DNA from 3 places in the Pseudoalteromonas sp. Xi13 genome. Region 1 is predicted to be linked to each of the others. Evidence: predicted binding sites of a transcription regulator. Region 1 holds the regulator's gene; each other region holds the start of a gene.

Region 1 (10,003 bases):
TTCGTTAAATCGTTGTGCAATTAATTGCCCAACCGCATGCAAAGCTTGCTCTGAATCAGGGCCTTCACAGACTACTTTAACTTCTTTACCTTTACTGCTTTCAAGTAGCATTAAAGCTAATACGCTGTCGCCTGCGGCTTCTTTATCATCTTGGTGTAAGGTGATTTTAGCATCAAACTGCACAGCTAATTGCGCAAGGACCGTTGCCGCTCTGGCGTGTAAGCCTAATTTATTTTTTATTAAAAATGTGTCTTCACAGCGCATAAATTACTATACCTAAACTGAACAGGTTATTATTTTAAGGTTACTTTTCTTGCTCACGATGACGAATTTTGACATTCGGATGCGTCATAGCAAAGCTCTCACCAATGGCTTGCGCTAAATAAACCGAGCGGTGTTGACCACCAGTGCAGCCTATTGCAATAGTGAGGTAACTACGGTTATTACGCTCTAAGTGTGGCAACCAAGTTTGTACAAAGGTTTGAATTTGCCAAGTGAATTTTTGCACTATGCTGTGATTTGCCAAAAAATCTTTTACTGGTTGATCAAGACCCGTAAGCGGTTTAAGTTCAGGCTCCCAGTGGGGGTTTGGCAAAAAGCGAGCATCAAAAACATAATCAGCTTCTTTAGGTATGCCGTGTTTAAAGCCAAACGATTCAAACGTTACAATAAGTTGCTTATCTTTTTTACCCAGTATTTTTTCGCGAATTGACTCTGCTAATTGGTGCACACTTAAATCGGTGGTATCAAGCATAAAGTCAGCGCGCGTTACGAGTACATCAAGCAGTTCTTTTTCTTTTTTTATTGCTAAATCAAGCGGCAGTGAATCGATGGATAAAGGGTGTAATCTGCGTGTTTCTGAAAAACGTTTGATCAGTGTTTGATCATCACTATCTAAATAAAACAGTGTGGGTTTAGCAAAGTCAGGAAGGTACTCGAGAATATCGTTAAATTCGTCTTGTTCTTTGGGGATATTACGAACATCTATGCTAACGGCTATTTTGTCATAGTTATCTGAAACACTTCGCACTAAAGAGGGCAGTAGGTTGACCGGAATATTATCTACGCAATAATAGCCTAAATCTTCAACCACGCGTAAAGCAACCGACTTACCTGAACCAGAACGGCCGCTTATGATAATTAACTCCATTTATAGCCCTTAGTATTTACTACGATTGATCAACAATTACTTGATACAGCTCTGCATCGGTTTTAGCACTACGCAGCTGTTTACAAAATTCTTTGTTGCTCAGTTTATCAGCTATGGTTGCCAGAGTCTTTAGGTGCTGTTGGTTATCGCCATCTGGTACGATGAGTGCAACAAAAATATCAACAGGGCAGTTATCAATAGCATCAAAGTTAACAGGGGTGTCGCTAACAAGTACTAAAGCCAGCGGTTCTTCTACGCCACCCATTCTGCCATGAGGAATGGCGATACCCCGGCCAATACCAGTACTGCCTAGCTTTTCTCTGCTTGCCAGCGCATTAAGAATATCTTGTTGTGGTAAGTAGGGGAGCTTTTCATGAGCAAGCTCACTGATAAACTCTAAAATTCTTTTTTTACTACTAAAAAGGACCGCAGCTTTGCTGCAGTCCTGGCATACTAATGTACTTAATTTCATAATATTAGTGTCTAGCAAGCTTCTCTTTATGTTTTATGACTTGACGATCGAGCTTGTCAATCAACGAGTCTATAGCGGCATACATATCTTGGTGCTCTGTTGAGGCAAATAAATCTGCGCCACTTACATGAATAGTCGCTTCTGCTTTTTGGTTGAGTTTTTCTACATCGAGAATGACATGCACATTGCTAATATGATCTGAGTGCCTTTCTAGCTTTGCAAATTTATTATTTACATAGTCTCTAAGTGAATCAGTTACTTCTACGTGACGACCAGTTAGGTTTAGTTGCATAAGCATTTCCTCTTTGTTTTTAACGTCTTATATCAAACTCTTTCTCTGATTTGACGGTGGAATAGCTAGCGATTCACGGTATTTTGCTATTGTGCGTCTAGCTACTTTAATTCCTTGCTCTGCCAATATATCCGCAATTTTACTATCACTCAATGGTTTAGCTGAGTTTTCCGCGGCAATTAGCTTTTTAATTAGGGCACGTATTGCGGTTGATGAACACTCGCCGCCGTTTTCAGTGCTTACGTGGCTTGAGAAAAAATACTTAAGCTCAAAAATACCACGTGGCGTATGCATATATTTTTGCGTAGTAACACGCGAAATTGTCGACTCATGCATTTCTACCATCTCAGCAACATCGTTTAAAACCATTGGCTTCATGGCTTCGGGGCCATGTTCAAAAAATGCCTGTTGCTGTTTTACAATACAGTTAGTTACCTTAAGCAGCGTGTCGTTTCTGCTTTCAAGGCTTTTTATAAACCATTTAGCTTCTTGTAAGTGAGAGCGAATAAATTGGCTATCACCACTTGATTTTACGGTACGTGACATAGCCGCGTACTGACTATTTACGCGTATTTTTGGCATGCTATCTGGGTTTAGCTCTACCACCCAGCGGCCTTTTATTTTTTTAACCGACACATCCGGTATTACATACTCAGACTCTTCCCTTACTATTGTATCTGCAGGTTTTGGGTTGAGGGTATGTATTAGGGTCATGACCTCTTTAAGCTCGTCTTCTTTAAGCTTAGTCTTTTTCATTAATGTACGATAGTCGCGTGCCGCTAATAGATCAATGTGATCGGTTAAGATCATTTTAGTTTGTTCTATAAAAGGGGTGTCTTTATCAAACTGGTTTAGCTGAATACACAAGCACTCTTGTAAACTGCGCGCGGCTATACCTACAGGGTCAAATAACTGAATACGCTTTAAAACGGCTTCTATTTCGTCAAGTTCAACTTCAACTTCGTCATCGTTTTCTTGGTTAAAGCTTTCTAAAATTTCTTCGCAACTTAGCGTTAAAATACCCGAGTCATCTACAGCTTCTACAATGGCAATAGCAATGGCTTCGTCAGTTGGGCTAAAAGGAGTAAGCTGAAGCTGCCACATTAAATACTCATGTAGCGTTTCAGTAGAGGCACCTTGATAAATAGACTCATCTTCTGGCATTGGGCCTGAGGATGCAGCAGGGGCTGCGCTCATGTACTCATCCCAAGTTACATCCATTGCCATATCATCGCTAACGGTGTCTTTATTTAAAGCTTCGCCACTGTCTTGCTCGTACTCGCTGGTTGTATCGTCAGCCGATGCGCTTACGGTTATATCATCCGTATCTGCTTTTTGTTCATTTTTCCCAGCCGACTCTTCCGTGTAATCTTGCTCTTCTACTTCTAATAGCGGGTTGCTATCAAGTGCTTCTTGTATTTCTTGCTGGAGATCCAATGTACTGAGCTGCAGCAAGCGAATCGCTTGTTGCAATTGTGGAGTCATTGTAAGTTGCTGGCCCATGCGCAGCTGTAATGATTGCCTCATGTATCTCTAACAATCCTTTTATGTTGTTATAATTAATATTAGCAGATGCTTGTAGGTGTGGCTTAAATGTTACAGCCTAAATTGCTCGCCTAAATAAACATCGCGTACAGTTTTGTCATTTAATACGTGTTCTGGGGTGCCAGATGCAATTAGCTCCCCATGAGAAACAATGTAGGCTTTTTCACAAACATCAAGAGTTTCTCTTACATTGTGATCGGTAATTAATACGCCAATGCCACGGTTTTTAAGATGTTCTATTATTTTCTTTATATCTAACACTGAAATCGGATCAACACCAGCAAAAGGCTCATCCAATAAAATAAATTTAGGGTTCGCTGCCAGTGCTCTGGCAATTTCTACACGGCGGCGTTCACCACCAGAAAGCGCCATACCTTGGCTATCGCGAATATGCTGAATACTAAATTCATCAAGTAAGTTGTTAAGCGTTTCTTCTCGCGCGGCTTTATTGAGCTCTTTACGCGTTTCTAAAATCGCCATTAAGTTTTGATAAACTGTCAGCTTTCTAAATATTGATGACTCTTGCGGCAAATAGCCAATGCCTAAGCGGGCGCGGCTGTGCATAGGTAATAACGTAATGTCGTTATCATCAATAGAAATTTTGCCTTTGTCGCTAGGTACTAACCCTACAATCATATAAAAGGTGGTGGTTTTACCTGCGCCATTAGGGCCCAATAAGCCAACAATGCTGCCGGCTTCTACCTCAAGGCCTACATTTTTTACAACTTGGCGGCCTTTATAGCTTTTTGCTAATAGTTCTGCTTTTAAGGTGCTCATGGTTGACCTTCGTTACCTGTTTTTTCTTTAATTTTTGCTTCAACAGGCACTAAAATTGTGTGGACACGATCCGTAGAGTTTTCGTCTTTTTCTGCGCTAATAAGCTGCTGCTGCATATCGTAGGTAATACTTTTAGCATTAATTTTTTGACCGGCTTGTGCGACTTCAGCATCGCCAACAAGCGTTAAAAATCGCTTTGCTACGTCGTAACGTACTTCGTTTGCACTGGCACTCATTACAGTACCATCGTCTTGTTTTTCTTCGAAGTAGGCTGGGCTGCCAGTGGCAATAAGGAGTTGTTTGTTATCCCCTAAGTCTTCACGTTTATGTACTTCGAGTCGGTCGGCTGTAATTTTGCGATTACCATGCACAATTTCGACGTTCTTTTCAAAAATACCTACGTTTTCTTTAAGTTGGCCTTCTTGACGGTCTGCACTAATAGAAATTTGATTTGCTGGCGGTTGAGTAGCAGGCTCAGCAGCAGAGGCGCTAAATGCAAGCATTAGCGATGGGATAATAAGTATTTTAGTGAGTTTATTGGTCATAATATATTGTTCGCGTATGGTTAATTAGTTTTATTACTTCGGTTTTTAAATCGGCTTCAAGGCCTTTCCCGACAATTTTTAAATTAGGCCCAGTGACAACCACTGGTTGCTCAGAGCGCATAGTTAGCGCTTTAATGTCGACTTCGATGTTATCGGCATTGATGTTATCTATCATGGCATTATCAACTAAATTTTTAGCAACCACGTTGCCTTCTAAAATAAGTTGTTTATCTTCGTACAGCGTTGCTTCGTCTGCATTTATTCGCCATGTTTGCTTTTCGTTATACAAGGTGAAAATAGGTTTTTCAAAAAATGTAAAACCAAGCTGTTGGTACAGCTCCATTTTAGCCGCAGTGACTTTATGGCTTATTTTACCTTGCTCGTCATAGGCTGTTTGCTTAAGCTCTATAGCGGTGTAATCGGGCTTTGCAATTACTTCAGGTTCTTGCTCTGGCGCTACATTGGTTTGGGTAAAATAAGGGTACCAAAGCCAAACCATACAGCCGATGAATAACGCACTGAGTATAACGCGTGCTGCATTCATGAACTGGTGCCTTGTGTTGTAAGCGCTATGCCGTTCTCTAGCATAAGTAAATCTGTGAGCTCTCTAACGGCGCCAAAGCCACCAGGCATTTGCGTAGTGTAATGCGATAAGCGCTTAATTAGCGGGTGCGCATCGTTAACTGCAACGGCAAAGCCAACACGCTCCATTACTGGCATGTCAGGGCCATCGTCGCCAATATAGGCTATTTGTTCATCAGTTAACTTTAAAGTGTTTTTGAGTTCTTGATAAGCAATAAGCTTGTCTTCTTGGCCTTGATAAATGTGCTGCACAGTTAAGCTGCTCATGCGAGTTTGTACTATTTCTGAGTGACGCCCCGTAATGACCGCAACTTCAAAACCGCTATTAATTAGCGCTTTAATGCCAAAACCATCTTTTGTATTAAATGCTTTTAATTCTTCGCCTTGGTTGCCGAGGTAAATTCGGCCATCAGAAAATACACCATCAATATCGCATATGAGTAGTTTTACTTTTTTGGCGCGTGCTTTGGCATCATCGCTTAGCGGTTGATAGAGATCTTCAAATTGCATTTATAATACTCCTGCTTTTAAGAGGTCTTGCATATTTAAGGCGCCTATTGGCTGGTTTTTATCATTGACCACAATTAAACCATTAATACGTTTGTTTTCCATTATGTTTAGGGCTTCAGCTGCAAGTATATCGGCCGTGGCAGTTGTGCATGATTTGGTCATAACCTGGCTAATAGCGGTGTTATGTATATCAACTCTTTGCTCTAAAATACGGCGTAAGTCACCGTCGGTAAAAAGGCCGGCAAGCTGTTGATTGTTATCTACAATAGCGGTCATACCCAGCCCTTTGGCTGACATTTCTATTAACGCGTCTTTAATTGTTTGCGTTACACCTATAATAGGGGTGTTTGTGCCGCTGTGCATTACATCTTTTAAAGTGAGCAACAATCGCTTACCTAAACTGCCGCCAGGGTGAGAGAGTGCAAAGTCATCGGCGGTAAAGCCGCGTGCTTCTAAAAGCGCAACCGCCATTGCATCACCCATTGCTAAAGTAGCTGTGGTGCTTGCTGTAGGCGCTAAACCTAATAAACACGCTTCTTGTTCTACTTTTATGCATACGTGCACATCGGCAAGTGTAGCCATAGTAGAAAGCGGGTTACCCGTCATCGATATTATTTTTGCACCAAGGCGTTTAAGCACCGGAATAATATTAAGTACTTCGCTGGTTTCGCCCGAGTTTGATATAAGCATAACCACGTCATTTTTGGTTATCATGCCTAAATCACCATGGCTTGCTTCGCCTGGGTGAACAAAAAAAGCAGGGCTGCCTGTACTTGCAAGGGTAGCAGCAATTTTATTACCAATATGGCCTGATTTACCCATGCCAATAACAATAATGCGGCCTTGGCAATCAAACATGAGCTGACACGCACTATGAAAGTTTTCGTCAACGTATTGTGTAATATCAGCAAGCGCTTGGCGTTCAATGTTTAATACGCGTAAACCTTGCTCTATAAAATTTAGTTGTGCCATTGTTACCCTACTTGACTAAAAATATAACCTTGGTACGCCAAAAATGCGATGAGTAATAGGCCACCTTCTACTCTATTGATACGCTGAGAACCTCTAAAGTTCAATGACATAATAATAAGCGCAAGGGTAGCACCTAACATAATAAGTATGTCGCGGTTTGCAAGTGACGGGTCAACCACTGATGGGTTAATAATACCTGCAAGCGGTAATACCGCTAAAATATTAAATATATTTGAGCCCACAATATTACCTAGGGCTAAATCATCTTCGTTTTTAAGTACACCCGCTACAGAAGCTGCAAGTTCAGGCAAGCTTGTGCCAATGGCGATAATGGTTAAGCCAATAACTAAGTCGCTTAAACCAAAGTATTTAGCAATATCGACTGCTGAACCAACTAAAAAGTGTGAGCTAACAGGCAATAAAACCATGCCGACAATTAGCCATAAAACGGCTTTTTTAGTTGGTACATCGTTAGGAACCTCATCGCAGGCTTCTGAAACAAAAGGGTCATCTTGATTTTTTGCGCGCAAAGAAACCACAATCAAGCCACCAATAAACACAGCAAATGCGACTAGCAACGCCACCCCTTCGGTGAGCGAGAAGTAGTTGTCTGAAAATACATACCACGTAGCCAAGGATACCAGCATAACAAGCGGCATTTCGCGTTTTAAAGTGCTTGATGACACACTCAAAGGGCGTAGCAGCGCAGTAATACCTAACACAAGTAAGATGTTTGTTATATTTGAACCTACCGCGTTACCGACCGCTGTGTCGGTTTTATTTGCCAAAGCAGCCGAGGCCGATACCATCATTTCAGGGGCCGAAGAACCCATAGCAACAACCGTTAAGCCAACAATTAAAGTAGGGACTCCAAAGTTTTTAGCAAGCGCTGCCGCACCGTATACAAATCGGTCGGCGCTCCACACAAGTGCAGCAAAACCAAGAATTAAAATAACAAACGAGGTAACCATTATGTTAAGCCAGATGTTCAAAATACAGATGGCGCGAATAGTAACAAAAGCCAACATGAAAGTATAAGCAAAAGAGCAGGGTCTACTATTGCAGTGCGTGAATTTTATGCGCTTAAGCAAAGGTTAAGGCAATTTACTTCAGCCTTAGAGCGCTTTTTGTAGGCGTATTACAAAATCTTACGAATTGTTTTTTCCATCTTGGCTAAAAAACCCTTAAAATAGGAGCACGAGTGAACATTGTTACGGAGAGCGACTTGTCGCAATCAATAGTAGAAGTCAAGGATGTTAGCTTTTCGCGAGGCGATAGAACCATATATAAAAATATGAGTTTTAGTGTTCCTAAAGGTAAGATAACAGCGATTATGGGGCCAAGCGGAATTGGCAAAACCACAATGCTACGCTTAATTGGTGGGCAGCTTAAGCCTGACGCCGGCGATATTTTATTCGAAGGTGGCAGTATTCCTAGTATGTCGCGCAAAGAGTTATATGCGGCACGAACCAAAATGAGCATGCTGTTTCAAAGCGGTGCGTTATTTACTGATATGTCGGTATTTGACAACATTGCATTTCCTCTGCGAGAGCACACCAAGTTAAGTGAAGCGTTAATTAAACTAGTCGTATTAATGAAACTGCAAGCGGTGGGTTTACGCGGTGCTAAAGATTTAATGCCTTCTGAGCTTTCTGGCGGTATGGCCAGACGAGCAGCACTTGCACGTGCTATTGCACTGGACCCAGAACTTATTATGTATGATGAGCCTTTTGCCGGCCAAGACCCAATATCTATGGGTGTATTGGTAAAGCTTATTAAGTCGTTAAATGAAGTGCTAGGTTTATCATCCCTTATTGTAACCCACGATGTAACGGAGGTAATGAGTATTGCCGATCACGTTATTATTATTGCCGATCAAGGCGTAATAGGGGCAGGGACACCGGATGAAATGCGTAATCATGAATCTCCATTGGTACAGCAGTTTTTAAAAGGGCTATCGGATGGGCCTGTGCCATTTCATTATCCTGCACAAACGTATGCTGATGAGCTGTTAGGAGAAAACGCTTAATGTTGGATTTATTTCAAAAGTTAGGTCATAAAACGCTTGGGCGTTTTGCTGCACTAGGGCGCTCTGCCAACATGCTTTTTAATGCATTGTGGAATGTACCTAACTTTAAAAAAGGCACACCGCTGTTAGTGCGCCAACTTTATATGGTTGGTTCGCAATCATTATTAATTATTATGGTGTCGGGTTTGTTTATTGGTATGGTGCTTGCGCTGCAAGGTTATACCGTATTGGTTGGCTATGGCGCCGAAGACAGCCTAGGTCCATTAGTTGCGCTTAGTTTATTACGCGAACTAGGCCCAGTGGTTACAGCGCTATTATTTGCTGGGCGCGCTGGAAGTGCGCTAACGGCAGAAATAGGCTTAATGAAAGCCACTGAGCAACTCTCTTCACTAGAAATGATGGCTATAGACCCTCTCAAGCGCATTATTGCACCGCGCTTTTGGGCAGGTTTTATTAGTATGCCATTGCTTGCACTTATTTTTTCTGCGGTTGCCATTATCGGTGCTCATTTAGTTGGGGTTGATTGGTTAGGCGTAGATACCGGCAGCTTTTGGTCGATAATGCAATCGCAAGTATCGTTTCAAGAAGATGTATTAAACGGCATGATAAAAAGTTTTGTATTTGCCATGGTAGTGACCTGGATTGCGCTTTATAAGGGCTACGACTGTATCCCAACCTCAGAAGGGATCAGTAAAGCAACAACAGAAACAGTCGTTCACTCATCACTGGCAGTATTAGGGTTTGACTTTATTTTGACAGCGGTAATGTTTACCAGCTAATAGGGTATAGATAATGAATTCACGGAAATTAGAGATTTTAGTTGGCTTTTTTGTCGCATTAGGCATTTTAGCGTTTGCAATGTTAGCACTTAAAGTGGCTAATTCGGGTATTAGCGGGTCGGGCGAAACCTACACGCTAAATGCAAAGTTTGAAAATATCGGCTCACTTAAAGCGCGTGCACCGGTAAAAGTAGGCGGTGTAGTGATTGGCCGTGTCGAATCTATTTATGTACACCCACAGGAGTTTTTGCCTGTGGTAAATATGACGATAGATGCACAGTATTTATGTCGTTTTTCAGACACTAGCTCAATCTCAATTTTAACATCGGGTATTTTAGGGGAGCAGTACT
Region 2 (10,003 bases), 1.6 Mb from region 1:
GAACGCAGACCCAGACCCCCACAGCATATGGCGCAACGAGATCGTCGCCCACCGCCCGAGCATGCCGCGCACTATGCACTACTTGATGAAAACCAGCAGCGTATTTTTGGTAAATTATTTGAGGATTTAAAGTACATTAAAACGCCCATAGAGCTTGAAGGTAAAACAATTGCTTACCTTGCTGTTTCAAAAAGAAAAAGCCTAGCAGATGGGTACGAGCTGGATTTTTTAAAGCAACAAACTAACTATTTATGGCTTATTGCGTTAACCGCAGGGCTACTTACCTTACTGTTGTCTTTTTTACTGGCAAGGCATTTAGTTGGCCCTGTAAAGCAAATTGCCAGTGGTATGCATAAGCTAACCAAAGGGCAGTACAGCACAAAGCTTTTATTAGATAGAAAAGACGAGCTGGGCCAGCTTAGTGAAGATTTTAACACCTTGGCCTTTACGCTCGCTAAAGATGAGCAAGTACGTAAACGCTGGTTAGCTAATATTTCTCATGAACTAAGAACGCCCATGAGCATTTTACTCGGTGAGCTCGAAGCTATGTTGCTTGGGATACGTGAACCAAACAATAAAAATATTAGTTCTGCTAACGATGAAGCGCTGCATTTAAAGCGCTTGATTGACGACCTACACATGTTAAACAGCGCAGAACTAGGCGGCATGCATTACACCATGCAACCTACCGACGTAGGCTTTTTACTTAACTCCATAGAGCAGAAGTATCACGTTATTTTTGAGCAGCACGCTATTAATTTTTACCTTCTTAATAGTGCTAACAACACCACAGTAAACGCAGATAAAACACGTATACTGCAATTACTAGATAATATCTTAATGAATGCGGTGCATTATGCCCAGTGCTCAACTATTTCTTTAAGTGCCAATAACGTAAATATTAAAGGCCAAGCCTATTTAGAGCTTATAATAGAGGACAACGGGATAGGCGTTGAGCAAACGCATTTATCGCACTTGTTTGAATATTTATACCGTGTAGACAGCTCTCGCAATCGCCAAGAGGGTGGCTCTGGTTTAGGTTTGTCTATTTGTCAGCATATTGTTAAAGGTCATAATGGCGAAATATCAGCCGTAAAAGCCAGTATTGGCGGGCTTGGCATTGTTATTAAATTACCCTTATTAGTTCAGTAGAGGATAAATATGAGTGAGCAAATACTCATTGTTGAAGATGAAATAAAACTTGCCAATTTAATGAGCGACTTTTTAACAAGTCATCATTATCAAACGCACCTTATTCATCATGGTGATGAAGTACTTAGCTGGCTTGAAAGTAATAAGCCAAGTGTTATTTTATTAGATATTATGTTGCCAGGGCAAAGCGGTATAGAGCTGTGCAAAGCGATAAGAAAGTTCTCTAATGTGCCCATTATTATTGTTTCGGCAAAGGTAGAGGAGATTGACCGGTTACTCGGACTTGAACTGGGCGCCGATGACTACATTTGCAAACCGTTTAGTTATGCTGAGCTGGTGGCGCGAGTAAAAGCAATTTTAAGGCGTGTTAATACCACAAAAGAGCCGGTAAATAATGCCATGACACTGGATGAAAGTACTTACAGTGTAAACTATAAAAATAGCAGTATAGAACTTACTAATTTTGAATTTCAGCTATTTAAGCCCTTGTATTCCAACCCTAACAGAATCTATTCACGCGATAGCTTAATGGACACCATGTACGCAGACCAACGTATAGTTAGCCACCGTACTATAGACAGCCACATAAAAAAGTTACGTAAAAAGCTTGATGAAGTAACGCAAACCGACAGCGTTATTCAGTCGGTTTACGGTGTGGGCTATCGGTTTGTTCATCCTCAATAGCTAAACGTGAGCGCAGTTTTACTCATCGTCAGCGTTTTTAATACGCTCTAAACGGTCGAACTCTTCGTATTCGGCCGCTTGTATTTCATCGAGTACCGCATCTACATCTGCAGATTCATTACTGTCTTCAAATTCTCCGCTGAGCACAGTGTTTGGCGTTAAGCTGGCCTCTTCAAACAGTGCCCACATTTCTTTAGCGTAATGAGTGTTTAATAGGCTAGGTGCAAACTGCGCATAATAACGGCGTATATTGTTTACATCGCGCGTAAACATTGCTTGCGCACTGTTATTGGCTGCGGCGTTTACAGCTTGTGGAAGGTCAATAATTACAGGCCCTTTACTATCAACAAGTACGTTAAATTCTGATAAGTCACCGTGGATAATACCAGCGCACAGCATTAATTTAATATAATGAACCATCATACTGTACTGCTCAATAGCGTCTTGATGTGTAAGGGTCACATGCCCTAACTGTGGAGCAACATCACCGTCTTCATCGCACACAAGCTCCATTAACAACACGCCATCAATACAGTAATAAGTATCAGGAACTCTGACGCCAGCGCGTGATAAACGTGAAAGCGCGTCTACTTCTGCATTTTGCCAAATTTCTTCTTCTAGTTGCCGCCCATAACTGGAGCGTTTACCCATGGCGCGGGCTTGGCGTCCGCCTCTTACTTTTCGGCCTTCTTGATACTGAGCTGCCTTTTTAAAGCTGCGTTTAACGGCATCTTTGTAGACTTTAGCACAGCGAATTTCGCCACCGCTGCGCACCACAAATACATCCGCTTCTTTACCGCTCATTAAGCGGCTTATCACTTCATCAATTAGGCCATCATCAACGAGTGGCTGGAGGCGTTTAGGTATTTTCACTGCGATACAACTAGAAAAATTGGAAGATTAAACATGTATGTTAATAAGTCCTTAGTATGTTAGCTCTCAAAACAGGTGTTGAAAGTGGTTTTAAGTAATTAGTTATCACAATAACCGAAATACCGAATAAGGTAAAAATAACATGATAAAAATCGGATTTATTTTTATTTCCTTATTGTTTGCACAATGTTTGCGTTTTTTAAGCGTACTTTATATTCATACCCTTTATTAATATTTAACCCAAGGTGACCACGATGAAGCATTTTTCTACTTTTGCCGTTGCTGCATTATTATCAATGGCTTTTTCAGCCAATGTTGCAGCCAGAGGCGGTGATAACCCACCACCTAAACCTGACTTTTCAAGCATAGATGCAGATGGTGACGGTGTGATTAGCCTTGCAGAATTTAGCGAAAGTGCGCCACCGCAAGGCGATGCGCAAACTATTTTTGACGAAATAGATGCCGATGGGAATGGCGAAATTAGCGAACAAGAATTAAGTGAACACAAGCCACCACGCCGCTCACGTTAAGGGAGATAAATATGATCAACAGTATTGGTAGTTCAGCGAGTTTTATGACTCAACAATCTAGCCAAGTAAGCGCTTTAACTTCAGAGCAAACTGAGTTTGTTAAAGAAACACTTGCAGAATTTGATGCACAAAACCTAAGTACGGAAGATGCGCAAAGTATTCAAGCCGCATTTGAAGAGCAGGGGATCTCGCCTACAAAAGAGTTGGCTGATTTAATGAGCGAACTTGATTTTGACGCTAAAAGTATTGGCGATGCAGGACGCCCTGAAGGGCAGCGCCCGCCACCGCCGCCGCAAAACTCGCTAGAATCTGTTGATACTGACGAAGTGGTTAGCTACTTAGATGAGTTATTAACTGAGTATTCAAGCCAGCTATCTGATGAAGATAAAGAATCAATTCTTTCATCGGTACAAGAAAAATTTGGTTTAAGTGAAGGTGATTCACTGCTAAATGTAACTGCTTAGGTGTTATAACTTGAGGTAAAGCTGACTGTTTATCCTTAGGTCTTAAGTCCAAAGCCCGGCAATTATTTTGTTGGGCTTTTTTAATATACCAATTCGCTTAATTGGTCACGTATTATTGCGCATTGGTATTACTCCGCTTGAGGCAAAAAAATCGCGCTAATAGCACCTAACAAACCGAGCAGGCTATACAGCAGAATAAGCTGTGCGGTTGATAAAAATGCTTCTAAAAGCCCTATACTGCCTAACATTAAAAGCAAAATGCCAATTACAGTATTACTAACCGACACGTAATCAGTGCGTTTATTGCCTTGTGCCATATCTACTAAATAGGTTTTACGCCCGAGCCGTACGCCTTGATGAGCAATGCAAAGCAAAAAATAAAAACCAGGTATTACCCAAGCATATTCAAACAGCTGGCTATACCATGTGGCTATTACAAACACACTCACGCCGTTTATGGTGACAAGTAACGCACTGATCACAAGCACTTTTTGGCTAGAAAAGTCGCTGAGTCTTCCCCATATTGGCCCAGAAATTAAACTTGCTAAGCCAGACACGGCTAAAAATACTGCCAATAATGAAAATTCAAACTGCTGATAGCTTGCTAAAATAATATAAAAAGGCGCGCTTAGGGCTGAGCAAAGTAAAAAGGCGCGGGTAATTACAAAGTGTGCAAATTGTTTATCTTGATAAAGCAGCTTTAATTTACTTAGCGCATTTAAAAAGCCATTTTTACCGCCTTGTGTCGCCCCTTTGTATTCGTTTATGCGGCTATAAAAAAGTGCAGCAACAACCCACAAAACGGCGCCTAAACACAGCGCAATTAATACCGTATTTTGCTCTTTTTGCCCCGAAAAAAACCACATCATTAAACCAAAAGTGAGTGTTGCAAAGCCGGCAATACTTGCCGCTAGGCCACTAATATTGCCCCGCTTTTTTTTAGGAATAACTTTACCTAATACATCTTTAGCGGCAATAGAGTTAAACCCGCGGGCGAGGCTAAAGAGCACCAGCAGGGCTAAAATTGCATAGCCAGCCTGAGCGCCTTCTAGCACAAATGAAACACCAACCATAGCGCCAATACATACCGCTTGGGCAAATGCACCACAAACCCATACCCACTTTCTTACTGAGAGTTTACGGATAATATTGGCTATCGCTAATTGTGGTAATAAAGAGCCCGATTCTCTTATAGGCACCAGCCACGCTATAAACGCGCTTGGTACGTTTAAGCTTTGCATTAACCAAGGCAGAGTGACTTTAGGGTTGAGGAGGGCATCGGCAAATTTACTAAAAAGCTGACTTGTTAATAAAAGAATAAAGTTACCGGCCACTTCTTTGCAGTCATCTTCGTTTATGTCTTTACAGGCACGTGCGTCTTCATCGTTGTTAAGGCGTTTATAGACTTGCTCTTTAGTGAGTTTTTTCATACTGCTAGCTACACAATTTGTTTTGCTCTTTGAGGTACGAATCTACAAAGTGTTGTTCCATAGGTTTAGAAAAGTAATAACCTTGTAGATGAGACACGCCAATTTCTTTTAACATGTTGGCTTGCTCTAGGGTTTCTACACCTTCAGCGACTACTATAAAATCAAGTGTTGAGGCCATTTGCACAATCGCATGAATTATACTTAAGCCTCGCTTATCCATATTTTGAATGAAACTTTTATCTATTTTTACTATGTCTACACCAATATCTAACATGCTCGACAAGGATGAGTACCCAGTACCAAAGTCGTCAATAGAAATACAAAACCCTTGTTTTTGCAGTTCTTTTACTGCTGCTAAAAAGGTGAGCTTATCCTCAGCAAACACAGATTCAGTGATTTCAAGGTGCAGGTTTTCTGGCTTTACACCGTATTGATCAACGATATTTACAACCTTAGTGACAAAATCAGGGTCTTGAAGTTGTATTACAGATACATTAACGCTCACAGCAATAGGGGGGTGTACGTTTTTAAACGTGCAAGCTTGCACACACGCTTGCTCAATAACCCATAAGCCAAGTTCGGTTATGAGGTTGTATTGCTCGGCAATGGCAATAAATTCATCAGGAAATATCGCTTCGTCATTTAATTGCCAGCGTAAAAGTGACTCAAACGAGGTCACCTTCGCTGTTTGGCTATCCACAATAGGCTGAAACACTAACCGCAAGCCGTTGTCTTTTATTGCACTTGCCAAGCGCTTGCTGAGCAATTGTTCACGCTCTTGTTGGCGCTTTAAGTCATTGTTGTAGATATTTACGCAGCCTTTGGCAATACGTTTTTGATGGTACATTGCTAAATCTGCTGAACGAATTAACGCGCTTAAATTACCCTCATGCTCAGGAAATAACGCTATGCCAATAGTGGCAGATACCCAGCTTTGGTATTTGTATCGTTCATGCTCGGCACGAATGCTTTTAATAACCTTTTTGGCAAAATCAAATAAGTCTTGTTCATCTTCATAGGTTGTTAAAATTAAAAATTCATCTCCGCCCCAGCGGCATTTGTATAAGTGGCGGGTGCAAACGTTAGTGAGTCGCTCGGCTATTTCTTTAAGTACTTGGTCGCCAACTTTATGACCCATAGAGTCATTAATTTGCTTAAAGCCATCTAGGTCTACAAACAGTAAAGCGAGTTTTTCCTCGGGGTGATCTGCCAGTTGTTTATTTGCCACTTTTAAAAAAGCGGTGCGGTTTAACAAGCTTGTTAGCGGGTCAGTATTTGATAAACGGTAAATTTCTTCTGTGCGTGTTTCTACTTTACTTTCCATTTCGTTAAGTAGTTCGCGGTTTTGATTTCGTAATTTTATGGCCTTTTGGGTAAACGTGGCCGACTTATAAGAAGAGGCGACCATAATTGCCGAAAAAGTAATGCCTAAAAAACCTAATACATAGTGGTAATAGTCATCAGATAAGGTTAGTACTATAGAGTAAGGCATTAATAAAATAATGCTGTAACACACCGAGGTAAAGCGACTACCCGAGAGCAAATTGGCTGAGCCTCCAGCAAATGCCGACAAAATAGCTATTGTGGTGGTAATTTCAACGGTGGATGAGCTTTTATGAAACCACAGTGCGTAACATGACCACGAAATCGCGGTCGCTATACACCCCACCGAAAAGCGTTTTAAAAAGCTATTTGCATTAAAAGGCTGGTTAACTCCTTTGGTGTAGTTAAAGTAAATAACATCCATTAGCCTTGCTGCTAAAACAACCAGCATGAAAAAAAGCCAAATTATTTTTTCTTGATTTGTTCTCTCATCCGTTAGGTCAAATGCAAATACAAGTACAAAGCTAACTAACGCCGAAACACCAATGCCAGATAAAGCATTAGAATATAAAAGTTTTACGGCTTCTCTGCGTTCATCACTATTTAAATTTTTATATTGCACTCATTAAAGCCTTATGAAAAGTAATGCGGGTAAAGCAGGTTAGATTTTATAAAAACACAATAATAAATATAGTTTAATGACAGGGAAATGCAGATTTTAAATAAAAAAATGCCCATAACACAATGTCTTGTTATGGGCTGTTAGATTAAAAGTCGCTGGCGTTATGTCGTTCGCTAAGTTGCTCTTCTTCAGGGCCCCAGGTGCGATTAACACGTTGACCACGTTTAACAGCGGGGCGCTTTGCTATTTGCTCTGCCCAGCGCATTACATGAGTGTAAGAGGCAACATCTAAAAACTCAGCGGCGTCGTATAATTTTCCAAGCATCAACGAGCCATACCAAGGCCAAATGGCAATGTCGGCAATAGAGTATTCGCTACCCGCCATGTATTCGTTTTCACTTAAGTGGCGATTTAATACATCGAGCTGGCGTTTAGTTTCCATAGTAAAACGGTCTATTGGGTATTGCATTTTTGTTGGTGCGTAGCTATAAAAATGACCAAATCCGCCACCTAAATAAGGCGCTGAACCCATTTGCCAAAATAGCCAATTACGGCACTCGGTCTTGGCTTTAAAATCTTTTGGGATTAGCACATCAAATTTTTCTGCCAAGTATTGTAAAATTGAACCCGACTCAAAAATGCGTGTTGGTGGCGTGGTAGAGTGATCCATTAGCGCAGGAATTTTAGAGTTTGGATTAATATCAACAAAGTCTGAGCCAAATTGGTCGCCTTCGCCAATGTTAATTAAATAGGCATCGTAGTCGGCATCGGTTAGGCCAAGCTCTAATAACTCTTCAAACATAATGGTCGCTTTTTGGCCATTAGGCGTGGCTAATGAATAAAGTTGAAACGCATGCTTGCCAATGTCTAAGGTTTTGTCATGAGTGGCGCCGGCAATAGGGCGGTTAATATTAGCAAATTTACCACCACTTTCGCTGTCCCACGTCCAAACTTTAGGCGGCGTGTATTCGTGTTCATTACTCATAAATAACCTCAATTTAAAAATGTAATTAATTTATATACTCATAGATAACAAGCTGGGGGCGTAAAAAATTAATTAAAGGCAATGAAAAAATTATCGTGCTTTTAATTTATCTGCTTTGGCAAGTTTATACCCTAAAAAGAACCCACTTAATGCTCCAAAAAGGTGACTCTCGAACGAGACATGAAAGCGTTGTGGTAGCACGCCCCAAATAAATCCGCTGTAAAGCACTGCCACTACTAGGGCAATAACAATAGACTTAAATGAGCGCCTAACCACGCCATAGCACAGTATAAATCCCCATAAACCATAAATAACGCCGCTTAATCCAACATGAAAACTACTTCGACCAAAGGCCCACACTAATAGCCCGCCAATTAACGCAGTAAATATAAACACGGTATAAAAGCGTTTTACACTGTATTGGCAAATTAGCCAGCTAAGTACAGCAAAAGGCAACATGTTGCTAGCAAAGTGCCACCAGCTGCCATGTAAAAATGGGGCGCATAAAATGCCGATTAACCCTTGAACGCTGCGAGGGTAAATACCTAAACCATTAAGCGTAATGCCAGGTAAACTATTGATCACTTGTAGTATTAGGCATATAAAAACTACGCTAAATATTGCAAATCGCGTACTGGTTATCAGTGAAGATGATGATGGGGTAGTTGGCATATAAACGCTTTAGTAGGATTGTTTTGTACCAGTATAGGAGTATGTTTTCGCTATTAAAAGCGATTTAATAAGCGCGGCGTTATGCGCCGCGCACAGGGGTTATTTTAACCTAGTTTAGTTAATAGTTTTTTCGCAGCAAGCTCTGAACTTGCTGGGTTTTGGCCTGTAATCACTAAACCATCTTCGAGCGCTAATACGCCCCAGTCGTCGGTTTTTTGATAATCGCCGCCTTTTTTGATTAGTTCATCTTCAACTAAAAATGGCACTACGTCTGTTAATTGCACGGCAGCTTCTTCTGAGTTAGTAAAGCCTGTTACTTTTTTACCAGCTACCAGCGCATTGCCTTGTGCATCTTTAACATTTAAAAAAGCGGCACTTGCGTGGCAAACAGCCGCTACTGGCTTTTGCTCTTCTACAAACTTTTCAATAAGTGAGATTGAATCGCTGTTATCTACTAAATCCCAAAGTGGACCGTGGCCGCCTGGGTAAAATACCGCGTCAAAGTCGCTGGCGTTTACTTCACTTAACTTTTTGGTGTTTGCCATAAGTGTTTGTGCTGCGCTGTCGTTGTCATAGCGCTTTGTTGCATCGGTTTCAAAGTCAGAAAGCGTGCTAGTTGGGTCAATTGGCGGTTGGCCACCCGCAGGGGATGCAAGTGTTACCTCTGCACCAGCATCAACAAATGCATAGTAAGGTGCTGCAAATTCTTCTACCCAAAAACCTGTTTTTTCGCCTGTGTTGCCAAGCTCTGAATGTGAGGTAAGTACCATAAGTATTTTTTTAGCCATAACAATATTCCTTCGATTAGTGAGTAAATTAAAGCTTGGTGTTAACCAAGGTGTTGTAATAACTATATGCACTTAAAAGGATTTAAACAACGATGATAAATTTAACTTTATTGGTTTAATTATTGATACAATTATTGAGTTGAATAATCATTGGTGGGTTTGTGATGAAAGTGTCGTTTGAGCAACTTAAAAGCATGGTGGTATTTGCGCAAATTGTCGAGCAGGGCAGTTTAACCGCGGCTGCAAAGCAGTTGGGGTTAACGCGTGCGGTGGTAAGTTATCACCTTAAAAAATTAGAAACGCAATTAGAAGTTACGCTGCTAAATCGCTCAACCCGCACTATGGCGCTAACTGAGGCGGGCATTGCGTATTATGAGCGCTGTAGAGTGATCACAGAACAAGCAAACGCAGCTAATCAGCAAATAGAAAACATTAAAAGTGAGCCACAAGGAGTATTAAAAATTAGCTGCCCTGTTAATG
Region 3 (10,003 bases), 1.5 Mb from region 1:
TGCTGTACCAGCTTGCGATAATACAGAGCCTTGAATAAATGGCCCAAACGCAGCCGATTCAAGTAAGAAGCTTGCTATGCCGCCACCGCCACTGGCAAGTGCTACCGTGTTTACCTTAAATAATGGGTCAACTGTATCTGCAAGCGGAGTATTAGCCTGAGCTATAAATGCAGGTGCAACAATAGAGCCTAAAGAATGCCCTACATAGGTTACATCTTGTGCGTTAATTGTCGCATCATTAATAAAGTTTAAACCTAAGCGTAAGCCTAATAAATCTGCTGATGATTGACGCAAGCTATCACGAGCCACTAATAATGAGTTTAAGTTCATGTAACTTAGTACTGAGCCCGTCGTTGCATTAAAGTCATCTGTCCCATCAGCATCAACATCTACACCACGCTCACCATGGCGAGGATGGTCAATCGCCGCTGTGGCAAAACCTTGAATTGAAAGTTGTGCAGTGAGTGCCAACATGCTTTCTTTGTCTGTTGTTATACCGTGTTGCATAATAACAACTGGCCAGCCAGTTTCTGGCATTTCAATTGGATCAAGACCTTGTGAATCACGAATAAAATTAATAACCGGTAAAATAGGTTTGGTTATTTGCACTGGCACATTCGCCATGCTTTGCACTTTAGGAATAGAGTTATACTTAGTTAAATGGCGCGTAGTGTCTAAACCTAAATCACGCAACTGTCCGTCACTTAACGCAGCACAAAGCCCATCATTATCGCTAATTGGCTCTGCAGGGAAAGCCTCGCCTGCTGCAGCTTTGTAACCTAAAACAGCTACCGCGTTGTCACACATACCTTGCCAATATGTATCATTTAAATCGCTTATTTCAGTGCCTGTTGGGGTGCCTAAATACATAGGTAACATAACGCTACCTTTTAAATATTGCACACCAGAGAACGCATCCGATACGCTAACACCCGCAGCTGCAAATACTTGCTGCACATTTACCATTGCTTGTTCAGGTACACTTACCATTGGTGTTGGCAAAGCATCATTTTGTAAGCTAGCTGCCAGTAAGTTTTTAATTGTGCCAAGCACAGGACCTGCTGATTGAATGGTCATAGCAGCAGAAAATATAATATCATCTTTTGTAATATCACCTGAGCTTACAACCACATTCTCATAGCTATTTACTGCCGCTTGAAGACCAAGCTGAGCATCAGTAATCAATGGAGCTTCTTCACTTACAGAAGCGTAAGTAGAAGAAGGCTGAATAGAACGCCCTTGAGAGTCTTTTAATCCAGTGGTTAATACATTTATGTATGAACTTCCTGGTGTGAAAGGTTTTAATGGGATAATAGCAACTGCATCGCCAGAGGCTTGAGAAATAAAGTCTACGCCGTAGGTTAATTCACCTACCAATTTACACGCTGAACCAGCTGTAACAACAGCACATTCTGCATCAGTTAAGCTTGCGCCCATAACCACTTCAAAAATTCTTACTGTACCAGGCGACGCTGCAGAGGTTTCATCAAGCGATACACCTGTAGGGAAAGTTAAATCAATTTTGTAAGGCACTTGCGATGACCAGCCATCTAACGCACCTAGCGCTAATTGCGGATCTGCATAAGCAGCGCGAGGCACAGAGACGTTATCATCGTCTAATTCACCTGGAATATTAATTGTGCCGTCTTGAGTGCCGCTCATTAATAAATCGTTAGGGACAGATAAAACCCCATTCGCAGGGTCAAAGGTCACCGTGACATTAGGTATTATGGTTGCATTATCGTTTTTAACATCTTCTAATGTTTCTCCGCCGCCACAACCTGCTAACGCAGCTGTAACCGAGAGTGAGAGTAGCATTTTTTTCATATTGTTGGCTCCGCACATATCTTTATTTTTATAGTGTGTTCGTTCAAAGTAAGTGTGTTTAATCAGTGTAGTAAAGTTAAAACAATGTAATCAGTTTATTAATGAGACATTAGACCAGTTAAACTTAACGTAAAGTTTATAATTCCGCCACCTAAATTTTCAATAAATTCGATTACTTGACGATTTGCTATGTTAAAATCAAAAAAATTTTATAAATTGGTATTTATATGCAAACTTATCAAGCAACTCCAAATGCGCTTCAAAATAAAGTAATTTTAATTACAGGTGCCGGCGATGGTATTGGCCGCGTAGCAGCAATTACCTACGCAAAGCATGGCGCGACAGTTATTTTACTTGGTAAAACAACAAATAAGCTCGAATGCGTTTACGATGAGATTGTCAATGCTGGTTACCCTCAGCCTGCTATTGTGCCAATGGACTTAAAAGGCGCGACAAAACAAAACTACCGCGATTTAGCAGCTACAATCGAAAGTCAATTTGGCCGATTAGACGGCTTATTAAATAATGCCGGTATTTTAGGGTCGCTAGGGCCACTTGAGCACTTTTGCTCTTCTACGTTTGAAAACATCATGAAAGTGAATGTTACTGCGCAAGCAATGATCACCAAAGCGCTATTCCCTGTGCTGCGTAAATCAGAAAATGCCTCTATTGTTTTCACTTCATCAAGCGTTGGCCGTAAAGGGCGCGAATTTTGGGGGCCTTATGCAATATCTAAATTTGCAGTTGAAGGAATGATGCAAACATGGGCCTGCGAAGTAGGTAAAACCAATATCCGTGTAAATTGTATAAACCCTGGCGCAACGCGTACCTCTATGCGCGCATCAGCGTATCCAGGGGAGGATCGCGACAAACTTGCTACCCCCGAAGATTTAATGCCAACGTATTTATATTTAATGAGTGATGACTCGAGCAATGTAAACGGTGAATCTCTCGATGCGCAACAAAAAAAGTAAACTACATTTTTAATTATAAAAAAAGCCGCATTTATTGCGGCTTTTTTGTCGGTAATCTTTTGTAATTATACCTATTCGCTACATTAAGCGAGCTACTTTGGGCTAGAAAAACGTGTTGTTCGCTTGGCAAAAAATTCGCTATTTAGCTGTGCTAAATGAGCATTTTTTTACCTCGGTAGCGACACGTTTAGCCCCGCAAAATGATTAAGTATTATTACGGATTGGTATTACTTACGCTTAGTTTGCTTAACACGTTGGTTATGCTTTTTAACCGCTTTACGAATTTGGTTAATTTTAGCACGCTTGTCTTTGCGTTTTTCAGGCATAACCGACAGTTTAGTTTGTGTTTCGCGGCCTAATTTAACTGTTTTACGTAAATAGTTAACGGTTTCTAAATCAAGTTCAGCCCAGCCACCTTGAGGAAGGCGCTTATCTAGCTCTAATTTTCCGTAACGAATACGAATAAGTCGCGATACTTCTACATCCTGCGATTGCCATAAGCGGCGAACTTCGCGATTACGCCCTTCGTTTAGCGTTACATTGTACCAACGGTTAATGCCTTCGCCACCCAGTGATTTAACCGTTAAAAACTTAGCCGGACCATCTTCAAGCTCTACGCCACGCGTTAGGTTTTTAATGGTTTCATTGGTCACTTCACCAAATACACGGGCTGAATATTCACGCTCAACTTCATAACTTGGGTGCATTAAGCGGTTCGCTAACTCACCATCGTTGGTAAATAACATTAAACCTGCCGTGTTAATATCTAGACGACCAACAGCAATCCAACGCTCACCGTCTATGCGTGGTAAACGGTCAAAAACAGTACGACGTCCTTCTGGGTCTTTACGTGTACTTAACTCCCCTTCTGGCTTGTTGTACATAATTACACGACAAATACGGTCGGCTTTTTCTTCAATTTTCACGCTGTGGCCATCAACACGTATTAAGTCTGTTTCCTCAACACGGTCACCTAATTTAGCCACTTTACCATTAACACTAACGCGGTTTGCATCAATGTATTTTTCCATTTCACGTCGTGAGCCTACCCCTGCACGGGCTAGGACTTTTTGTAACTTTTCACCTTGAATACTCATTCGGATGGTTCTCTCACAGAAGGATCACTTAATAACTGGTTTATTTTACTTTCCTGTTGCGCTGGCAATGCAGGGAGTTCATCTAAACCGGTTAACGAAAAATAATCTAAAAATAATTTTGTTGTTGCATAAAGCGCTGGTTTACCAGGTACTTCTTTATGCCCTACTACTTTAACCCACTCTCGCTCAAGGAGGGTTTTAATAATTGCTGATCCGGTTGTTACGCCTCGTACTTGCTCTATTTCACCACGCGTTATTGGTTGCCTGTAGGCAATTAACGACAATGTTTCTAGTAGTGCGCGAGAGTACTTAGGTGCCCGTTCTTGCCATAAATTACTAAGCCAAGGGCTTAAACTACTACACGCTTGAAAGCGATAGCCACTGCCTACTTCAACTAGCTTAATGCCACGTGTTTGATAGTGGGTATGTATAGCGTCTATTGCAGTGTTAATTCGTGACATAGAAATAGCTAAATCAGCCAATACAGTATCTTTTAAGTGGCGTTTGCTAACAGGTTTGTCTGCGACAAATATAGCCGCTTCAATGATCTCAATTAATTGTTCATCACTAATTCGACGACCCACCATAATATTTTGCTTTGCCCTTTAAAATACGTAGCCATCTATTATGACAGAACATCGCAAAAGGGGGAAAATATATCTGCTTTTAAAACAAATTAAATGCACAAAAAAGCCAGCAATTAATGCTGGCTCTTATGTGTAGCGTATTTAGCTAATATTAGCTGTTTTTATAATGCTTTAGCGCATCATCTTCAGCAACGGCTTTACCGTATTTGCTAATGTAGCCTTTAAACTCACCTTTACTGATGCGTTTATCATTGTTGCCATCCATGTAACCAAAATGATTTGAAATATCATCATCGTCAGCTTCTTCTACTGAGATGTAACCATTTTTGTCGTTATCTAAACTTCTAAAATCATTTTCGATTTTATCAAATTTAGCTATTTTAGCTTTAAATGCCGACTCACTTACTTCGCTGTCAGTCGCTACCTTACCGGTATTTAACTGCATGTAAGTGTTAAATTCTTTACGACTGATCTCGTTATCCATATTGGTATCAATATTTGAAAAGTGGCCCCAGATGCTATCGTCATCTGCTTCTACTTTTGAAATATAACCATCACTGTCGTTATCTAAACTTGCAAAATCGCTATCGATTTTTTCAAGGCCTTGGTTTGAGGCACAAGCGGCTAAACTTAACGAAGCTAAAATAGTTGTTGCGAGTGTTAACTTTTTCATAAGACGTATCCTTGTAGTTAGTAAATGTCACTTTAACTAATACAAGTTCAATGCCAAAGTGCACAAGCCGCCAACAATCAATGAGTTATGTGCATTCAGCTTATTTTATATACATTAATCAATTACTTAGCTTTGCAATGATTGCTGCATACCTTGTAATTTTTGCAAAAAAATACCCAGTACAAACTGGGCATTATTTTAATCTATATGTTACCGCGAAATTAGATTGCTGCGTTTTGGTAACGCTTTACAAATTCAGTTACGTTTTGTCCGTTACACTTTAACGAGTTTAAGTTACCAATTTTTTGGCGAACAGGCGCAAGGCCTTGCTTTAACGCTGTGATACATAACTGTGTTTCTTGGTGTGCATCTTTTGCAAACACTTCAACTTTTAATTCAGCAGCTTGGTTAGACGTTACTTTTTTAGCAATGTCACGAATATCTTGACCATTACATAAAACACTTTTAGAAAAACGCGATAAGTATACACCGTGTTGTGCTGCTTCTTTACGCGCTGCGCTAAAGCCTTCATTTGCACTTAATACACATAATTTAGATTCAAGTTTATTATCTTGGCTAAAGTAAGTGTTGCTTTTTGCTGATACAGACGCAGAGGCTAATAAAGCAGTAGCTAAAAGTAATTGTGTTTTCATGAGAGAGATCCTATTTGAACGACTAAACAAGTAATTTTTGCGCATTATATATTCAATAATTACGAGATCAATTGAATTTTTTATTTATTTAAATAATTAATAAAGCATTTACAATGTTTAAACTTTACGCACCAATTGATCAACATTTGCGCAGCTATTTTCTCATTTCGATCATGTTATGTAGGCTTATTTACTGATACAATTTAGTTATAAAACAGAGTCTAATTAAAGGTAAATTTTATGAAGGTTATTTCTTTCAATATCAATGGTCTGCGAGCTCGCTTACACCAGTTACAAGCAATTATAGATAAACACCAGCCAGACATTATTGGTTTGCAAGAAATTAAAGTTCATGATGAGGCGTTCCCTCTCGAGGACGTACAAAAAATGGGTTACCACGTTTATTTTCATGGTCAAAAAGCGCACTACGGTGTGGCAATGTTATGCAAAAATGAGCCTAAATCGGTCTTAAAAGGTTTTGCCAGCGACACTGAAGAAGCACAAAAACGCATGATAAGTGTGACAGTTGAGCAAGAAAATGGCCGCGACCTAACGGTAATGAATGGTTATTTCCCACAAGGCGATAATATAAATCACGAAACAAAATTCCCTTATAAGCGCCAGTTTTACAAAGATTTAATGACCCATTTAGAAACAAACCACACGCCCGATGAAGACGTTATCGTTATGGGCGATATCAATATTTCGCCTACCGATTTAGATATTGGTATTGGTGAAGTAAACGCTAAACGCTGGCTTAAAACAGGTAAGTGCTCGTTTCAACCAGAGGAGCGCGAATGGCTTGCTAAATTATTAAATTGGGGCTTTAAAGATACCTTCAGAGAGCAAAACCCTGATACAAGCGACAAATACTCGTGGTTTGATTATCGCTCTAAAGGGTTTGTAGATAATCGTGGCCTACGCATTGATGTTGTACTTGCTACCCATGCCCTTGCCGAGCGATGTATTGATACCGGCATAGATTACGAATTACGCGGCATAGAAAAGCCCTCTGACCATGCGCCAATTTGGTCAACCTTTAAATAATTGCTATGTTAACGCTTAAAATGCAAGGGCTACTTTGGGCCCTTGTTTTAATTATTACCTTTATAAGCGTAGAAAAAAATACCTATAAAGCACTTTATAATACGCCTGCACGGCAAATAGGGGTACTTGCGTGTGCGTTAGTGTTTGCCATGTTATGGCAAATTAAAGCGGGTATTTTAAGCGGTCTTGATTTACACATTTTAGGTGTAACTGCCGCAACGCTAATTTTAGGGTGGCGTCTTGCTATTTTAAGTAGCCTGCTGGCCAGTGCCCTATTGGCGGCTTTTGCAAACATTGATCTTAACCTTTTGCCCATGCAAATACTGTTTGGTGCATTTATTCCTACATTATTAAGCTACCTTGGCTTTATAATGAGTTATCAGTATTTACCGCGTCACTTTTTTGTTTATATTTTTGTATGCTCTTTTATATTGGCAGGCTTTATTGCATGTCTAAAAATAAGCTTAGGGGCTTTGTTTTATTTGCTTATAGGGCAATATAATTGGCAGGAATTGGCAGATAATTACGTATACCTAAGTGCTATCATTTGGTTTCCTGAGGCAATGCTCAACGGTATGGCCATTACGCTTTTGATCACTTATCGGCCACACTGGGTCAAAACTTTTTATGATAAGGACTACCTAGACTCATGAGTCTGCAATACCAATGCCCTTTATGTAACCACGCACTTTTAAAACATAATTCATCACTTCGATGTGACAATAATCACACCTTCGACTTTGCCAAAGAAGGCTATGTAAATTTATTACCGGTGCAACACAAAAACTCAAAGCAACCGGGTGATTCGCTCGAGATGGTACAAGCAAGGCGTGCTTTTTTAGAGCAAGGCTTTTACGCATTTTTACAGCGCGCATTAAGTAATATAATTAGTGAGCGCAAACCAAACGTGCTAATAGATTTAGGCTGCGGCGAAGGATTTTATACTCATGCCATTGCCGATAAAATAGAGGCGCAGGTATACGGCGTCGATATTTCTAAATCAGCCGTAAAATATGCAGCGAAGCGATACCCACAATGTCATTTTAGCGTTGCATCAATTAGCCAGGCGCCTTTTAAGTCAGGCACTGCTGACGTATTGCTGAGTGTTTTTGCGCCTTTGTTTGAGCAAGAGCTGGCGCGTTTAGCAGCGCCAAATGCCACATTAGTAGTTGCAAGCCCAGGGCCGTGGCATTTAAAAGAGCTCAAAGAATATATTTATGCAGATGTAGCAAAACACACTGAAATTGACACGCCAAGCGGCTTTATAAAAGCAGATCAAAAGCTCATTACAGAACAGGTTACGCTTAATTTTTCAGATATTAAAAATTTAATAATGATGACACCGTTTGCGTGGAAATTTAGACCTGAACATTGGCAAACTCTTGAAGAAAAAGACGCCCAAAGCGTCACCCTATCGTTTTACATTACCGAGTTTAGTAAAGCCGATTGATGTTTTAATAACGAGTGTTTGTGAGGAGATTACTGACTGGCTATATTGAGTCAGCTCATATGCCAGAGGGAGTGTTATAAATAAACAGAGCAAAGCGTGCGCTCTGCTCATACACTTATAGATAAACGCGCTCTAAAATTGTTCTTTAGTAAACGCTTTATCCATTTTATCAAACATGTCTTTTAATAAGTGTGCAAGCTCCATATAACGGGGCTTGTTTTCGCTTATTTGGGCTTGGTAGCCATTTGCCACCATTTTGGTATATAACTCGTTGTACCATTTTTGCATGCTCGGTTCTAATGGTGTTTCGGCTCGCTTACCTAACCAAAACAAGCCTTGCAACGGCAACGATAAAAAAAACAATGCACTGGCAATCGCTTGCGGTAAAAAATCGGGGCCTAAATAGTTAAGCTGAAAAAATAACGTAAGCATGGCTAATATTGGCATTACAGTAATTGCCAGCTCGGTTGCCTTAATTACTTTAAATTCGTTAAACAACGGTGCTAACTCTTTACGCATAGGCCATTTTTTTGCATATAACCTACCCGTTTGTAATTGTGACATCACACTTTTTTGCATCATGACTCCTCACATCTAAACTTTTAAACCCGTAGCGCCTGCTTGCCACTGCCTGTAAGTGTAACACAAATAAATAGCTTCACACTTTAGCAGTAAAAGTTATTGTTTTTGTATATATAAGCAACTAAACACTAAACTAAATTTATTAACTGGGTTAAAATACTCATCTTATAAATTAGACTTTAGTCGCTTTTTTATCACCTATATGGTGGCTAAGTTTACCTTTAATTTGCACCTTAAGTGTATTGTTCATATCTTAACGTACACTTACTAAATTTATTGTTTATGGAAACTGTATCTATGCCAACTACGCCCTCTAAATCACAACACGTTTTAGTATTAAACTGTGGTAGTTCGAGTTTAAAATTTGCCATTATTGATGCTGATAACGGGCATGAAATTATTTCGGGCTTAGCTGAACGCCTAGGTTCAGAAAATCCATCTATTAAATATAAATACCAAGGTGATAAAACCGTTATCACCTTAGCTGCTAATCAAGCGCATGGTGAAGCAATTAATACGCTTGTGAGCCTAATTAAAGATCACCACTTAGATGAGCATTTAATTGCCGTAGGCCATCGTGTTGTACACGGTGGTGAGCACTTTACTCAATCTGCATTAGTAGATGAAAAAGTCATTGCGGGTATTTCAGATGCTTCAAGCCTTGCCCCTTTACATGGCCATGCAAACTTACTGGGTATTTCATCAGCGCAGGCTTCGTTTGCTGGTTTGCCACAGGTTGCTGTTTTTGACACTGCATTTCATCAAACCATGGATAAAGTAGCCTACTTATATGCACTCCCTTACAAGCTATACACAGAGCACGGTGTTCGCCGTTACGGTATGCACGGCACAAGCCACTATTATGTAGCAGGCCAAACCGCTAAATTAATTAATAAGCCTGTTGAGCAAAGCAATTTTATTAGTGCGCATTTAGGTAATGGTTGTTCTGTGTGTGCAATTAAAGGCGGTAAAAGTGTAGATACTAGCATGGGCTTAACCCCGCTTGCTGGGTTAGTAATGGGCACCCGCAGTGGTGATATCGACCCTGGTTTATTTAACTTTTTAACAACACAACTTAATTATGATGCAAAACAAATCGACAACTTACTTAAT

What was found. Region 1 encodes sigma-54, which starts transcription at its own class of promoters, with help from an activator protein. Its sites were predicted from a motif close to GTTGGCACGNNNNTNGNNT; they were not measured.
Region 2: EJ103_RS04595 (EF-hand domain-containing protein) is a predicted target of sigma-54. The motif match lies at 2,887-2,905, and genes of this name have one in related genera.
Region 3: EJ103_RS07135 (EF-hand domain-containing protein) is a predicted target of sigma-54. The motif match lies at 5,198-5,216, and genes of this name have one in related genera.

The regions. Positions count from the first base shown of each region.
Region 1 covers NZ_CP034439.1:3,104,651-3,114,653, reverse strand. Annotated here, with positions in the region: gene EJ103_RS14015 (HPr family phosphocarrier protein) at 1-264, opposite strand, end outside; gene rapZ (RNase adapter RapZ) at 305-1,150, opposite strand; gene EJ103_RS14005 (PTS sugar transporter subunit IIA) at 1,170-1,622, opposite strand; gene hpf (ribosome hibernation promoting factor) at 1,627-1,914, opposite strand; gene EJ103_RS13995 (RNA polymerase factor sigma-54) at 1,942-3,441, opposite strand; gene lptB (LPS export ABC transporter ATP-binding protein) at 3,511-4,236, opposite strand; gene lptA (lipopolysaccharide transport periplasmic protein LptA) at 4,233-4,781, opposite strand; gene lptC (LPS export ABC transporter periplasmic protein LptC) at 4,771-5,325, opposite strand; gene kdsC (3-deoxy-manno-octulosonate-8-phosphatase KdsC) at 5,322-5,873, opposite strand; gene EJ103_RS13970 (KpsF/GutQ family sugar-phosphate isomerase) at 5,874-6,845, opposite strand; gene EJ103_RS13965 (calcium/sodium antiporter) at 6,848-7,816, opposite strand; gene EJ103_RS13960 (ATP-binding cassette domain-containing protein) at 8,083-8,874, shown strand; gene mlaE (lipid asymmetry maintenance ABC transporter permease subunit MlaE) at 8,874-9,653, shown strand; gene mlaD (outer membrane lipid asymmetry maintenance protein MlaD) at 9,667-10,003, shown strand, end outside.
Region 2 covers NZ_CP034439.1:1,022,062-1,032,064, forward strand. Annotated here, with positions in the region: gene EJ103_RS04580 (ATP-binding protein) at 1-1,152, shown strand, start outside; gene EJ103_RS04585 (response regulator) at 1,162-1,836, shown strand; gene EJ103_RS04590 (PA4780 family RIO1-like protein kinase) at 1,855-2,709, opposite strand; gene EJ103_RS04595 (EF-hand domain-containing protein) at 2,964-3,239, shown strand; gene EJ103_RS04600 (hypothetical protein) at 3,251-3,703, shown strand; gene EJ103_RS04605 (MFS transporter) at 3,832-5,133, opposite strand; gene EJ103_RS04610 (bifunctional diguanylate cyclase/phosphodiesterase) at 5,138-7,078, opposite strand; gene yghU (glutathione-dependent disulfide-bond oxidoreductase) at 7,224-8,063, opposite strand; gene EJ103_RS04620 (rhomboid family intramembrane serine protease) at 8,154-8,735, opposite strand; gene EJ103_RS04625 (type 1 glutamine amidotransferase domain-containing protein) at 8,840-9,523, opposite strand; gene EJ103_RS04630 (LysR family transcriptional regulator) at 9,688-10,003, shown strand, end outside.
Region 3 covers NZ_CP034439.1:1,564,122-1,574,124, reverse strand. Annotated here, with positions in the region: gene EJ103_RS07155 (VolA/Pla-1 family phospholipase) at 1-1,827, opposite strand, end outside; gene EJ103_RS07150 (YciK family oxidoreductase) at 2,055-2,801, shown strand; gene rluB (23S rRNA pseudouridine(2605) synthase RluB) at 3,029-3,898, opposite strand; gene scpB (SMC-Scp complex subunit ScpB) at 3,895-4,485, opposite strand; gene EJ103_RS07135 (EF-hand domain-containing protein) at 4,637-5,158, opposite strand; gene EJ103_RS07130 (exonuclease III) at 5,380-5,811, opposite strand; gene xthA (exodeoxyribonuclease III) at 6,052-6,858, shown strand; gene EJ103_RS07120 (energy-coupling factor ABC transporter permease) at 6,864-7,511, shown strand; gene EJ103_RS07115 (putative RNA methyltransferase) at 7,508-8,308, shown strand; gene yfbV (terminus macrodomain insulation protein YfbV) at 8,441-8,887, opposite strand; gene EJ103_RS07105 (acetate kinase) at 9,188-10,003, shown strand, end outside.